Metabacillus sp. KUDC1714: one gene and its partners. The protein of the gene in region 1 interacts with the protein of each later gene in a pairwise test. Links are inferred from orthologs where the notes say so. Each region holds a gene or a part of one and is shown in the gene's direction. Other genes may lie near its edges.

Region 1 (4,923 bases):
GTAACTGTCCATAAAGATCTGTTAAGTCTTGTTTTAATTAAGATTAGCCTTTAATGAAAAATTAAATGTTTTAAGGTGACATATGTCCTTTTACAAGGACATAAACAATAAAAGGGGGGCGATATTGTGAAGGAAATTGAAGTGATTATTGATACAGAGGAGATTGCGGAGTTCTTTTACAATGAGCTCACAAAAAGAGGGTATGTTCCTGGTGAAAGTGAGCTAGAAGAACTAGCGGATATTACGTTTGATTACCTTCTAAACAAATGCATTATTGATGAAGATTTAGATTTTGAGAATGAAGATTAATAGTTAATAACATTGAGGCTGACTGAATAGTGGAACGTCTGAATTCTAATCACTATGTATTTTGGTTGAAACCCCATAATACTGAATGTGTGAAAAAGGACTGATACTAAGTCAGTCTCATTTGTATGTTCAAATTACGTTTCTATCGATCTAAATATAATCTAGAATTATTTTTTCTAGACGATACTAGCCAATCTTGTGTTTAGTTAACTTTAATTTACCAAGCGCCAATAACATGTTTAAATCACGTTTGACATCCTTTGTTATGTCTGTTTCATTCATCGTTATGCCAATTTCGAAAGATTTTATTTGAGCTATATCTGTAAACCAATCTTGTTTTGTAGGAAATGAATGTGATACATCGTTCCATGCATGTGGCAATGAAGGACTATAGATCTTATGAACATGATGATTATCCTTTGTATATAAATGTGGCCAATAGTCACTTCTTGAACCACTATGGCCAAAGTAATTGGCAAAGCTATATATTGAATTATATTGATGCTTAGAAAACAGAATTGAATACAGCTGCTTTCCAATTTGAATTCGTTCAGACACTGAGGAAAATTCATGAACTTCAATTCCTGAAAGTTTATAATACCTTAAAAATGGATATCGTTTATAAGGGAATATTACATGTGTAAGACCCATTTTTTCCTGCAAAACATATGGTAATGTATGAAAGATTTTATTTTTCGTTGTTTGCGAAGACATTAAGTGTTTTTCTACATAATTTTGTTCATTTGTAATGAGAGCTAAGGTTAATAAGCTAGAATTTGAGGACGAAAGAAAGTAGTTCCAGATAGGAATCATAAATTTTGAAATATGAAAAGCGGGTAGTAAGTGAAAGTATGATCTGTTTTCATTCTTGCTTTTTTCGTATAAAAGTAATTGGGGATATGCATCATAAAAAATTAGCGCATTTGCTCTCTCTAAAAAGTCGAACATTATCTGCCTTTTCTCATTGTCAAAAAAATGGCTGACCAACGAGCTTTTTAAGTCGGTCATACTGTATCCACCATTACGAGACACCATATGAGCAAGAAATGACCAATGAATTTCTTTATGTTTGGAAAAAAAACGGAGATATGCTTCTGTTCTAGTTAAATTATTAACATTATGTTGTTCTGTTTCCTTGTAAATTTCTCTAATTAAATTACGCTCAGTTTGTGTTGTGAAGACAGGAGTTAGATTATTTAATGATTGATTTATCTCTTCGTAAAGCTTTATCCGTTCAGATTCTTGTACTGTAGGGTATTCCTTTGGATTCGGAGCAAATGTTTTTAATAGTCCCAACATGTAAGCCATCCTTTGTATTTATACTTTTATTGTAATGTTAAAAAATGACTGTTGCTAAAAATTCACGATATAATTGATGTATTATTGTATGTAAAAGTGAAACCTTTGTTCTTTTAATTCGTATATATAAACATAAAGCAGAAAAGAGGGATAAAACATGTTACGCAAAATACTTAAATCACTCATATCAAGTAAAACTTCCCATTCCCATAATCGTTATAGCTCAAGTGATTTTAAAAAACGAAAATCAGGCTATAATCATCCATCTAAATATGGCCATCAATATTATAAGAAAAAGCATAAATCAAGTGGTTTCTTTAGTTCCTATAGTAGCTAAATGAAGAGGATTTACTCAAAGCTAATAGAAGTTAGTGAAAAACCTTTAAAGACTGCAGAACTTATTGGTGGGAAATATATTGTTGTAAATTTGCTCGGAAAAGGAAGCTATGGTTACACGTATTTAGTGAATGATCAACAAGGAAATCTTCTTGTATTGAAACAATTACGGAAGTACAAAATGCTTGAAGAATCAGGTCGGAATTCATTTAAACGTGAGGCAAATATATTAAAAACTTTAAATTGTTCAGCATTTCCGACCTTTTATGAACATTTTGAAGAGAATAACAAACAATTTATTGTAATGGAGCATAAAAAGGGAAGTACATTTGAAGAAATAATCTTCCGTGAAAACATTTCATATACTGAATCTTCAGCTTTCAATGAGCTTTACCATATCTTACATTTGGTAAAATATATTCATGAACTCGGGTTTATACATCGGGATTTAAGAATTCCGAACATACTAAAAAATGATAAAGAATACTTTATTATTGATTTTGGACTTGCAAGAAAGCTAGAAGATCAAACAAGTCTAATTGAGAAAAAAGTCAATCATCTCGAAAAGCAATTGTACCGGGAAATTGCCTTTAAAAGTGATTTTTACGCTTTAGGACATTTTTTATTGTTTTTACTTTATTCGTCTTTTGAACCAATTTCTAAGAAAAAAAGAAGCTGGGAAGAAGAATTACAACTTACACCCATCGCAAAAAAAGTATTAAGAAAAATGCTTCAACTGGATGAACCGTATGCAGAGGTCCAATTATTAATAAATGATGTAAAAGAATGCATTTAAACGGAGGAGAAAGTTATATGTCATTTTTTAACAAGGTTTTGGCTAGTATTGGAATTGGATCAGCTAAGGTAGATACAAAGCTTTCCCAATCTTCAATTAAAGTAGGAGAGGAAGCAGAAGGAATTGTTGAGATTAAAGGTGGTAGCATCGAACAAAATATTGATGAAATCTACTTAACTATCAATACTACATATGAAAAAGAATCTGATGATAAAATCATTCATAAACAAGCTGTTATTTCAACAATTAAGCTAAATGAGCCCTTTGTTATAATGCCAGAAGAATTAAAAACCATTCCTTTTAAAATTAAAATCCCGATGGATACTCCAATAAGTACCGGTTCCTCAAAAGTTTGGATTCAAACTGGAGTAGATATAAAAGGCTCAGTTGATCCAACAGACCGCGATATGATTGACATTTTGCCAAGTGATATGGTCGAGGAAGCAATGAGCGTATTTTCACAACTCGGTTTTAAATTAAGAAAGGTTAAAAATGAAGCAGCTCCCTATAAAATTCGTAAAAGGTTACCGTTTATTCAAGAATTCGAGTTTGTTCCAACTTCAGGTCCTTATTATGGTAAATTCGATGAGATTGAGTTGATCTTCTTTCAAATTGATGAAACTAAACTAGAAGTAATTATGGAAGTGGATCGTCGCGCAAGGGGACTAGCAGGTTTGTTCTCAGAAGCATTAGATATGGATGAATCATTGATTCAATTTACCATACAAGATTATGAACTTCCTACAATTAAAGCTACCTTCAATGATGTACTAATGAAGCATAGTTAAACAATTATAGAGTGGAAAATAACAACTATTATTAAAAATGGAGATGATTAGATGTTTAAAAAATTAGCTGCTGATGCATTAGGATTATCTGATATTGGAACAATTATTCAGCCTTCAGATTATGATAAAACGGATGCTGATGACTATGTTATGCATGAAGATAATGAAAAAATCTACTTTTTAATAAAAACAAAAGCTGATGAATATTGCTTCACGAACCTTGCTGTTATACACGTAGATGGAGCTAGTGCGGCATCATCTAAAAGAACATTGAATCGATATCCATATTCTCAACGTAAAATTTCAGGAGTTGCGCTTGAAACAGCTGGAAAGATCGATATGGATGTAGAAATAAAATTTTCAATTGGTAGTGAAACATTTGATATTGATGTAAGAAAAGATCAAATTGAACAATTAAAAGATCTATACAAAGCGCTTATCCGTATTTCTGAAATAACCTTCGAAAATGAGATTATGTTAAATATGGCAACACAAAGTTTAGATAAGGCCGTAGCAGTTCTACAAAATGCTCGAACAGATGATAATAATCTTTCAGATACATACAAAGGGCTTACTGAATTCGGTTTTAATTGGCTATCTTCCGCTCGTGAACAATACCATGAGAGAGACTTTGGTGAAGTATTTGAGAAGTACATTAATAACTAATAGTTGCACTTTCATAATAAAACGTTGTACGAAGGCTGACATGATTTTTAGTCAGTCTTTTTGATATAGTTAATTCCAGAAATGTAAGTAAAGCAACAACTTGTTTAATGAATAATTATTCTTGCTAAAATGCATGTTTCGTTTGAACGATATATAGTTATTTCTCTATTAAGATGTACATCAATATTTTGCTCATGAAATTTGATCAAGTTATGGAAACTAGGTTTTGAGGAAAAAAGGTTTAAGGTTGAGGTTTGCTAGAAAAGATGGTAACAAAATCATAGGTTGATGTGGTTACCGTAATTGTGGTAACCCTCACTTCATATCTGAATAAGGGATTGTATTGAAGTCTATTGCGAACCTCTAAACTTTGCTTCTAAAGAATCCTTAGATAAAGCAATAATGCAGGATTTATAGTTGAAGGATTGTTAAGATAGGCAATATTAGAATGGGAAATTATGTGGTGTAATATGCTCGTAGGTAAGAGAAGATTATATTAAAATCAATTTAAGGTAATCTTCACGTTGAAAGGTGATGATAATAGATGAAAGATTATGCTAAGCTACCTTTATTTATTATTACAGGTGCTAGTGGGAGTGGTAAAACGACAATAGTGCCACATCTTCGAGAACTTTTACCTGAATTTGATGTATTTGATATAGATGAAGAATTACTCACTAATGCCGTTGGGGATTGGCAAATAGTAAAAAATATTTGGATGAGAATTGC
Region 2 (3,394 bases), 3.3 Mb from region 1 along the record:
TCTTTTTTTAGGACAAATAAGTCGGTATAATTAAATAGGGGGATATATTTCTCGTTATATATAAGGAGGAGTTACCATAATGAACAAAGCATCAAACCCATTCTTCGAGTTTATTCAGGTAAATCGCGAAGAATTGATTAATAAGTGGACTGATAGAATGAAAGATCTTGATGATCAAAAAAACTTAACTGTTATATCTGATAAATTATATACAAACATTTGTAATGAATATTTTAATATAGTATTAACTAATGTTAATAGTCTTGGGGAAGAGGTAACTAGTAAAATTGAGTACTTTTCTCAAAAAATTGTTCAGTTAGGTTGGTCATTAAAATACATATCAACTGGATTATCTGAATTGAACAAAATTCTTTTTGAGATGATGACAGTAAATAATACGGAAGAAGAGAAGATGAATCTTGTGTGGGCATTTGATAAATGGATTGCTCCTATTAATAGTGAGGTGCTGCATCAATATGCATCATCTTGGGAAAGAACAGTATCCCTTCAAAAAATAGCTCTTCAGGAATTATCAGCACCATTGATTCCTGTTTTTGATAATATTACGGTTATGCCTTTAGTAGGAACTATAGATACTGAAAGAGCTAAGCGGATTATGGAGAACATTCTACAAGGAGTTGTCAAGCATCGAGCTGAAGTTGTTTTAATCGATATTACGGGTGTGCCAGTTGTTGATACAATGGTTGCCCATCACATCATTCAAGCATCTGAAGCGGTTAGACTTGTAGGTGCAAAATGCTTGCTTGTTGGGATAAGACCAGAAATTGCGCAAACAATCGTAAATTTAGGTATTGACTTAAGCCAAGTAATTACTAAAAATAGTTTACAAAAAGGTATTGAATCTGCGTTAGAGATGACGAATCGTCAAATTGTTTCAATGGAGGAATAGCAAATGAATGCTAGAATACCAATATTAAAGCTATATAATTGTCTACTAATATCCATTCAATGGGAGCTTGATGACCAAACTGCGCTTCAATTTCAAGAAGATCTACTTCATAAGATTCATGAAACGGGAGCGAATGGGGTTGTTATTGATTTAACGTCAGTTGATGTTATCGATTCTTTCATTGCCAAGGTACTCGGTGATGTTATTAGTATGTCAAGGTTAATGGGTGCAAAAGTTGTTTTAACAGGAATACAGCCTGCTGTTGCGATTACATTGATTGAATTAGGCATTCATTTGGAGGATGTTGAAACAGCTTTAGATTTAGAAAAAGGGCTTGAAACATTACAGCGGGAGTTGGGGGAGTAAAGCATGGAAAACCAATCCTGTGTCAAAATTGTCACCGAATGGGACATAGTTGCAGCCCGACAACTTGGTCGGAATGTAGCAAAAGAGCTTGGATTCGGTACAGTTGATCAAGCAAGAATAACAACTGCAATTTCAGAACTTGCTCGAAATATTTATTTATATGCAGGACAAGGCGAAATGCGAATAGATCGCATCTATGACCTAGGTAAAAAAGGTTTAAAAATCACAGCCGTTGATAAAGGGCCGGGAATACCAGATATCCGAAAAGTGATGGAAGATGGGTTTTCGACATCGGGAGGATTAGGTGCTGGATTACCAGGAGTTAGACGATTAATGGATGAATTTGATATAACTTCCTCAGTCGGAGATGGTACAGATATTAAGGCAGTGAAATGGCTTCGTTAGGAGGACATAAATGGATTATCGTGATTTTTTAGAAACGAAATATCGAGAGCTTTTAAGAAATTACTTAAATGAACAAACTGAAACTGCGCTATATCAAGGTCAGAAGTTTAGTAGAAAAACAATCGAACACCAAATACCACCTGAAGAGATCGTCAGTACTCATCGAAACGTCCTGCAAGAACTCTTTCCGGATATCCAAAGTGAGGTTCTTTCTTCATTGGACTTCTTACTAGAAGTGATGATGGGATATGGGCTTGCTTATCAGGAGCATCAGAGCTTGCGTGATCAACAATTAGAAATAAGATCAGAGATTCAGATTGCTGCAAATGTTCAACAAACATTACTTGAAACATCAATACCATCAACAGCTTCATTAGATATTGGGGCAATAAGTATCCCAGCTAAACAGATGAATGGAGACTATCATCACTTTGTTGAAGATGACCAAGGAATCAGTATAGCGGTTGCAGATGTTATTGGTAAAGGGATACCTGCAGCATTATGTATGTCTATGATTAAATATTCGATGGACAGCTTTCCAGAATCACGTAGAAATCCTAATCAAATATTAGAGAACCTGAATAGAGTTGTTGAACGAAATGTAGATCCTAGTATGTTTATTACTATGTTTTATGGTATGTATAATACGATTGACCATATATTTACATATGCATCTGCTGGCCATGAACCAGGATTCTTTTATCATGCTGGGTCCGACTCATTTGAAGATTTGTATACGAAGGGACTAGTTTTAGGAATAGATCAGAACGTTAAATATATTCAGTACCAAAAAAACATAGATCCTGGGGATATGATTGTCCTTTTATCTGATGGTGTAACGGAATCACGGACAGATGATGGGTTTGTTGAAAGGTCTGTTATTACAGATTCAATACGCCAATATAAAGATCTTTCTTCACAAGAAATCGTTGAAAAAATCTATCGAAACTTTGAAAAAATGCAGGATTTTCAACTTAGGGATGATTTTACTTTAATTATTTTAAGAAGAATGGTTTAATGTTTTTCTATTGGGGTATGTAATAACATATTAGTTCTTTCTGAGGTGAAAACGGATGAATATTAAAGTAGATATAGACAAATTAGATGATAAGACGGTTGTTTTTGTTGCAGGTGAAATAGATGCATTCACAGCTCCAAAGCTAAGGGAAGCATTATTACCACTAGCCGAAGAGTTTAAATCAAAATTAATTGTAAATTTGAAAAATGTATCTTATATGGATAGTACGGGTTTAGGGGTATTTGTTGGTTTGTTAAAAATAATAAGAAAAAACGATGGTCATCTAAATCTTGTGGAGCTGTCAGATCGCTTGGAGCGCTTATTTAGTATAACCGGGCTAAATGACATCATTGATATATCTTCAAAATCAGAGGGTGGGGTACAATGAACCAATTAGTAGATTATATTGAAATGAAGGTTCCAGCGAAGCCAGAATATGTAGGAATAATCAGGTTAACCCTTTCTGGAATTGCTAGTAGAATGGGATATTCATATGATGATATAGAGGATTTGAAAATTGCAACTAGTGAAGCATGTACGAACGCTGTGCATCATGCCTATAAGAGTAATGAGGGTGGTGAAGTTGTTGTAGGGTTTGCTCTCTATGCTGACCGCCTCGAGGTAATGGTTGCTGATAATGGTAAAAGCTTTGATTTCGAAAAAGCCAAAAATGAACTTGGTCCTTATTCTGCTTC
Region 3 (5,033 bases), 1.3 Mb from region 1 along the record:
AAACCTTAGAACGCTTTTGAGTGAAAACTTTACTTTAACAACACTTAATACTCTTATTCAACAAACATCAAAAGACGGAACAATTAAGTTTCTTTTTGAATTACATGATGGATATTCGATTGAAACGGTTTTAATGAGACATGAATATGGTAATTCTGTATGTGTAACAACTCAGGTAGGTTGCCGGATTGGTTGTACATTTTGTGCCTCAACATTAGGAGGATTAAAAAGAAATTTAGAAGCAGGAGAAATTGTTGCTCAAGTCGTAAAAGTACAACAGGCACTTGATGAATTTGATGAGCGAGTAAGTCATGTTGTTATAATGGGAATTGGTGAACCATTTGATAATTATGATGAGATGATGTCTTTCTTAAAAATTATTAATCATGATAAAGGCTTGAATATAGGTGCTCGCCATATTACTGTTTCAACAAGTGGGATCATTCCGAAGATCTATAAGTTTGCTGATGAAAAGTTACAAATCAATTTTGCTATATCATTACATGCTCCAAATTCGGAATTACGGACTCAACTTATGCCTATTAATAAAGCATATAAATTGCCCGATCTAATGGAGGCTGTAAAGTATTATGTAGATAAAACAGGAAGACGTGTTAGCTTCGAGTACGGACTTTTTGGTGGAGAAAATGATCAAGTTGAACATGCCGAAGAATTAGCAAAATTAGTTAAGGGTTTAAAGTGCCACATTAATTTAATTCCTGTAAACTACGTACCTGAAAGAAATTATGTACGTACACCGAAAGACCAGATTAAGTTATTTGAAGATACGCTTAAAAAGTATGGAGTTAATGTAACAGTAAGAAGAGAACAAGGCCATGATATTGATGCAGCATGTGGACAACTTCGAGCTAAGGAGCGTAAAGAGGAGACGAGGTGACCAAGGTGGATACTTTCTATTTGTCAGATAGGGGAAGAGTTAGACAACATAATGAGGATTGTGTTGGTGTTTTTGAAAACGAAGCTGGTGTGTTGGCGATTGTTGCTGATGGAATGGGAGGTCATCTGGCTGGAGATGTTGCTAGTCAAATGACCATCTCTACCTTTAAAGGATTATGGGAGCAAGTGAAGCATATTGATAGCCCTAAAGATGCTGAGGCTTGGTTTATTGAGAAGGTCTCAGAGGTAAACAAAGCTGTTTATGACCATTCTTTATCGAATCCAGAATGTCAAGGCATGGGAACAACAATTGTTGGTGTAATTATAACCCCAAGCTTCGCGACCATTGGTCATATTGGAGATAGTCGGTGTTATCTATTAAACCACAGTGGTTACAAGCAAGTGACCCAAGACCATTCACTCGTAAATGAATTGGTACGGTCAGGACAAATTTCAAAAGAAGATGCTGAACATCATCCTCGGAAAAATGTCCTTTTACGGGCATTAGGCACAGAACAAACAGTAGAACTTGATCTTTCCACGATTGAATTTGAACAAGATAATGTGCTTTTATTATGCTCTGATGGGTTGTCAAACAAAGTTTCTGATGAAGAAATGCAAGAAGAACTTTTAAAAAGTCATTCTCTTCCGGAAATTGCGAATTCGCTTGTTAAGTCAGCAAATGATAACGGTGGAGAGGATAATATTTCTCTAGTCATTATAAAAAAGACGGCAAATCTTGAATTAGGTGAAGCGCCGTGCTAATAGGTAAAAGAATTAGTGGTCGTTATAAAATTCTAGAAGTTATTGGCGGAGGTGGAATGGCAAACGTCTATCTAGCCAAGGACATGATTCTAGAAAGAGAAGTTGCAATGAAGGTATTGCGATTTGACTTTTCTAACGATGACGAATTTATTAAAAGATTTAGAAGAGAAGCACAATCTGCAACAAGCTTGGCCCATCCTAATGTAGTAAGCATATATGATGTCGGAGAAGAAGATGGGATTTACTATATTGTAATGGAGTATGTAGATGGTCAAACCTTAAAGCAATACATACAGCAGTTTGCTCCTATTCACCCGAGAAAAGCGGTTAACATAATGGTACAGATTGTATCAGCGATCCAACACGCACATGATAATCATATTATTCATCGTGACATAAAACCACATAATATATTGATTGACCATCATGGTAATGTGAAAGTAACAGATTTTGGAATTGCGATGGCACTTAGCTCAACAACAATCACACAAACCAATTCTGTACTAGGGTCTGTCCACTATTTATCACCTGAACAAGCTAGAGGTGGATTAGCAAATAACAAATCTGATATCTATTCAATTGGAATCGTATTATTTGAGTTATTAACTGGACGTTTGCCATTCGATGGTGAATCTGCTATTTCGATTGCCTTAAAGCATTTGCAATCAGAGACACCATCACCGAAAAGATGGAATCCCGATATCCCACAAAGCTTAGAAAATATTATTTTAAAAGCGACTGCAAAAGATTCTTTTCACCGCTATGATTCTGCAGAAGAAATGGAAAAAGATCTTGAAACTGCATTTGATGTAAGTCGGATATCTGAACCTCGTTTTTCAATTCCTGAGGATTTCGAAGCAACAAAAGCAATACCTATTATTACGAATGAAGATATTGAACAAAGTAAAATCGAGGATACAATTGTACATTCCACAATAGATAACCAAAAAGAAGAACCAAAAAAGAATATTAAGCAAAATAAAAAGCTAGCAAAGAAAGAAAAGAAACCAAAAAAGCAAAAAAGCAAACTTGCCATCTTTATTATTACCACTTTTATTATTTTAATCACGGCTAGTGTTGCTGCTTTTACAATAATTCCGCCTATGATGCTACCAAAGGATATCGAAGTGCCTGATGTTTCAGGGGAAACTTATGAAGATGCAGTAGATATTCTCTATGAAAATGGATTTGAAGTTGGAGAACCTGTTCTTGTCTCTGATGAGGAGATAGAAGAAGGATATGTCATCAAAACAATTCCATCAGCTTCAGAAATAACAAAAGAAGGTGCAACAATAACGATTTATGAGAGTACTGGTAAAGAAAAAGTAGTGCTTGATGATTATGTTGGGAAAAATATTGACAGGGTCAAATCAATTCTCGAAATAAAGGGTTTTACCATTGATGTGAAAGAAGAGTCAAATGAAGTGGAGAATGCAGGAACGATTCTAACTCAATCGCCTGAAATAGGGGTAGAAGTAATCCCTTCTGAGGAAACCATAGAGTTTACGGTGAGCTCTGGACCTAAGCTTGAAAAAATCGAGAATTTTGTTGGTAAAAGTAAGTCTCAAGTCGATGAATATGTAAGTTCTAATGGATTTACTTCTATAGAATCTGAGGAATATTCAAATGATATTCCCATTGGCCATCTTATTTCACAATTACCAGAAGTAGGAACAGAAGTCGTTCCTAAAGACACAACTTTGCAGCTTGTATATTCTTTGGGTCCAGAACCTGAACCGCCTAAGAAGGTAGAAAAAACCGTAGAAATTCCATATGAGCCAGAAGAAGAAGGTCAAGAGCTTGTGGTTAAAATTAGTATAGATGATGCTGAGAATTCAATTTCAGAAACCTACGAAGAATTCAAAATAATAGGTCCACAAACTAAGCGGTTGGAATTTATAATTGCTCCAGATGAAAGCGCGTTTTACCAAATTACGATCGATAATAAAGTTGTCGCCTCTGAAACAATTCCATATCCAGAGGAATAAAAGCAGAATATAGTTTTTTATTATGGAATATCACAAGAATATTAATCACAAACTTTTACTATGAATTCTTGTAATGAGCTTTAATAAATCAATAACATATTTAGAGAAACAACAATATTGTTCTAGGAGGTTATTCATGCCACAAGGGAAAATTGTGAAAGCTCTTAGTGGTTTTTACTATGTGCAAGACGGCGAAAGAATGATTCAATGTAGAGGTAGAGGTATTTTTCGGAAAAATAAGATCACCCCACTTGTAGGAGATGAAGTTGAATACCAGGCAGATAATGATCAAGAGGGTTATATACTTGAAATATTTGGCCGTAAAAATGAACTTGTCAGACCACCTATTTGTAATGTCGACCAAGCGATTCTTGTTTTTTCAGCAGTTGAACCTGATTTTAGTCCAGCGCTGCTTGATCGCTTCCTTGTACTGATTGAAGCTAATGATATTGAACCAATTCTGGTTATTAGTAAGGCAGATTTAATTCCATCTGAGGATATAAAAGAAAAAGTGCTTTCGTATGCTAAAGATTATCAAAATGCAGGGTACAAAGTGCTATTAACTTCTACTGTTGAATCTAGTGTAGAACATGACCTACAACCGATTCTAGATAATAAAATTTCAGTTTTTGCTGGACAATCTGGAGTAGGAAAATCATCGTTATTAAATGTTTTAAGACCAGATCTTGATCTAAAGACAGATGATATTTCAACACATTTAGGGAGAGGTAAGCATACGACAAGACATGTAGAATTAATTGCAGCAGGGTCTGGCTTTGTTGCAGATACACCAGGTTTTAGTTCATTAGATTTTACAGGTATTGAGGTTGAAGATTTAACCTACTGTTTTCCGGAAATGAAAGAAAGAAGTGGGAATTGTAAATTTCGTGGTTGCACACATGTGAAAGAGCCAAAATGTGCGATCAAAGAAGCGGTAGATAATGGAGAAATACCGCAATATCGATATGAACATTATTTAACCTTTGTTGAAGAAATAAAAGATAGAAAGCCGAGGTATTAGTATGATAAAAATTGCCCCATCAATCCTATCGGCAAATTTCGCGAAATTGGGTTTGGAGATTAAAGATGTAGAAAATGGTGGTGCCGACTATATTCATGTAGATGTTATGGATGGACACTTTGTACCAAATATTACGATTGGGCCTTTAATTGTGGAAGCAATTCGACCTGTTACAAAGCTTCCTTTAGACGTACACCTCATGATTGAACAACCAGACAGTTATATACATGAGTTTGTGCGTGCAGGTGCGGATATCATTACTGTACATGTTGAAGCATGTAAACATCTACATAGAACCCTTCAATTAATCAAGTCTGAGGGTATTAAGGCAGGTGTAGTGTTAAACCCACATACACCTATCG

Evidence for each region.
Region 2: the proteins of HUW50_RS25625 (region 1) and HUW50_RS10580 interact in binary tests that used the Bacillus subtilis proteins (3 or more experiments, as listed by UniProt). The link is inferred for Metabacillus sp. KUDC1714 from one-to-one orthologs.
Region 3: the proteins of HUW50_RS25625 (region 1) and pknB interact in binary tests that used the Bacillus subtilis proteins (3 or more experiments, as listed by UniProt). The link is inferred for Metabacillus sp. KUDC1714 from one-to-one orthologs.

The regions. Positions count from the first base shown.
Region 1 is NZ_CP055263.1:5,552,047-5,556,969, reverse strand. What follows is about bases 954-3,842. They hold HUW50_RS25625 (serine/threonine protein kinase), read left to right. Parts: upstream 954-1,945; coding sequence 1,946-2,740; downstream 2,741-3,842. Other genes in these bases: HUW50_RS25615 (PH domain-containing protein), read left to right, coding at 3,580-3,842; HUW50_RS25620 (sporulation protein), read left to right, coding at 2,758-3,528; HUW50_RS25630 (hypothetical protein), read left to right, coding at 1,766-1,945; HUW50_RS25635 (DUF2515 family protein), read right to left, coding at 954-1,608. Also shown: HUW50_RS25640 (YozD family protein), read left to right, coding at 127-309; more of HUW50_RS25635, read right to left, coding at 496-953; more of HUW50_RS25615, read left to right, coding at 3,843-4,194; HUW50_RS25610 (AAA family ATPase), read left to right, coding at 4,739-4,923.
Region 2 is NZ_CP055263.1:2,216,035-2,219,428, forward strand. Bases 204-2,980 are described here. They hold HUW50_RS10580 (anti-sigma regulatory factor), read left to right. Parts: upstream 204-1,279; coding sequence 1,280-1,681; downstream 1,682-2,980. Other genes in these bases: HUW50_RS10570 (STAS domain-containing protein), read left to right, coding at 204-910; HUW50_RS10575 (STAS domain-containing protein), read left to right, coding at 914-1,276; HUW50_RS10585 (PP2C family protein-serine/threonine phosphatase), read left to right, coding at 1,692-2,699; HUW50_RS10590 (anti-sigma factor antagonist), read left to right, coding at 2,755-2,980. Also shown: more of HUW50_RS10570, read left to right, coding at 80-203; more of HUW50_RS10590, read left to right, coding at 2,981-3,087; anti-sigma B factor RsbW, read left to right, coding at 3,084-3,394. UniProt on the Bacillus subtilis protein: Provides the crucial link between the upstream module (communication of environmental stress) and the downstream module (integration of the environmental signals with signals of energy stress) that compose the signal transduction pathway controlling the sigma-B factor.
Region 3 is NZ_CP055263.1:4,255,978-4,261,010, forward strand. What follows is about bases 1,154-4,152. They hold pknB (Stk1 family PASTA domain-containing Ser/Thr kinase), read left to right. Parts: upstream 1,154-1,655; coding sequence 1,656-3,650; downstream 3,651-4,152. Other genes in these bases: HUW50_RS19565 (Stp1/IreP family PP2C-type Ser/Thr phosphatase), read left to right, coding at 1,154-1,662; rsgA (ribosome small subunit-dependent GTPase A), read left to right, coding at 3,787-4,152. Outside these bases: dual-specificity RNA methyltransferase RlmN, read left to right, coding at 1-898; more of HUW50_RS19565, read left to right, coding at 904-1,153; more of rsgA, read left to right, coding at 4,153-4,671; rpe (ribulose-phosphate 3-epimerase), read left to right, coding at 4,673-5,033. UniProt on the Bacillus subtilis protein: Protein kinase that is responsible for triggering spore germination in response to muropeptides, signaling bacteria to exit dormancy.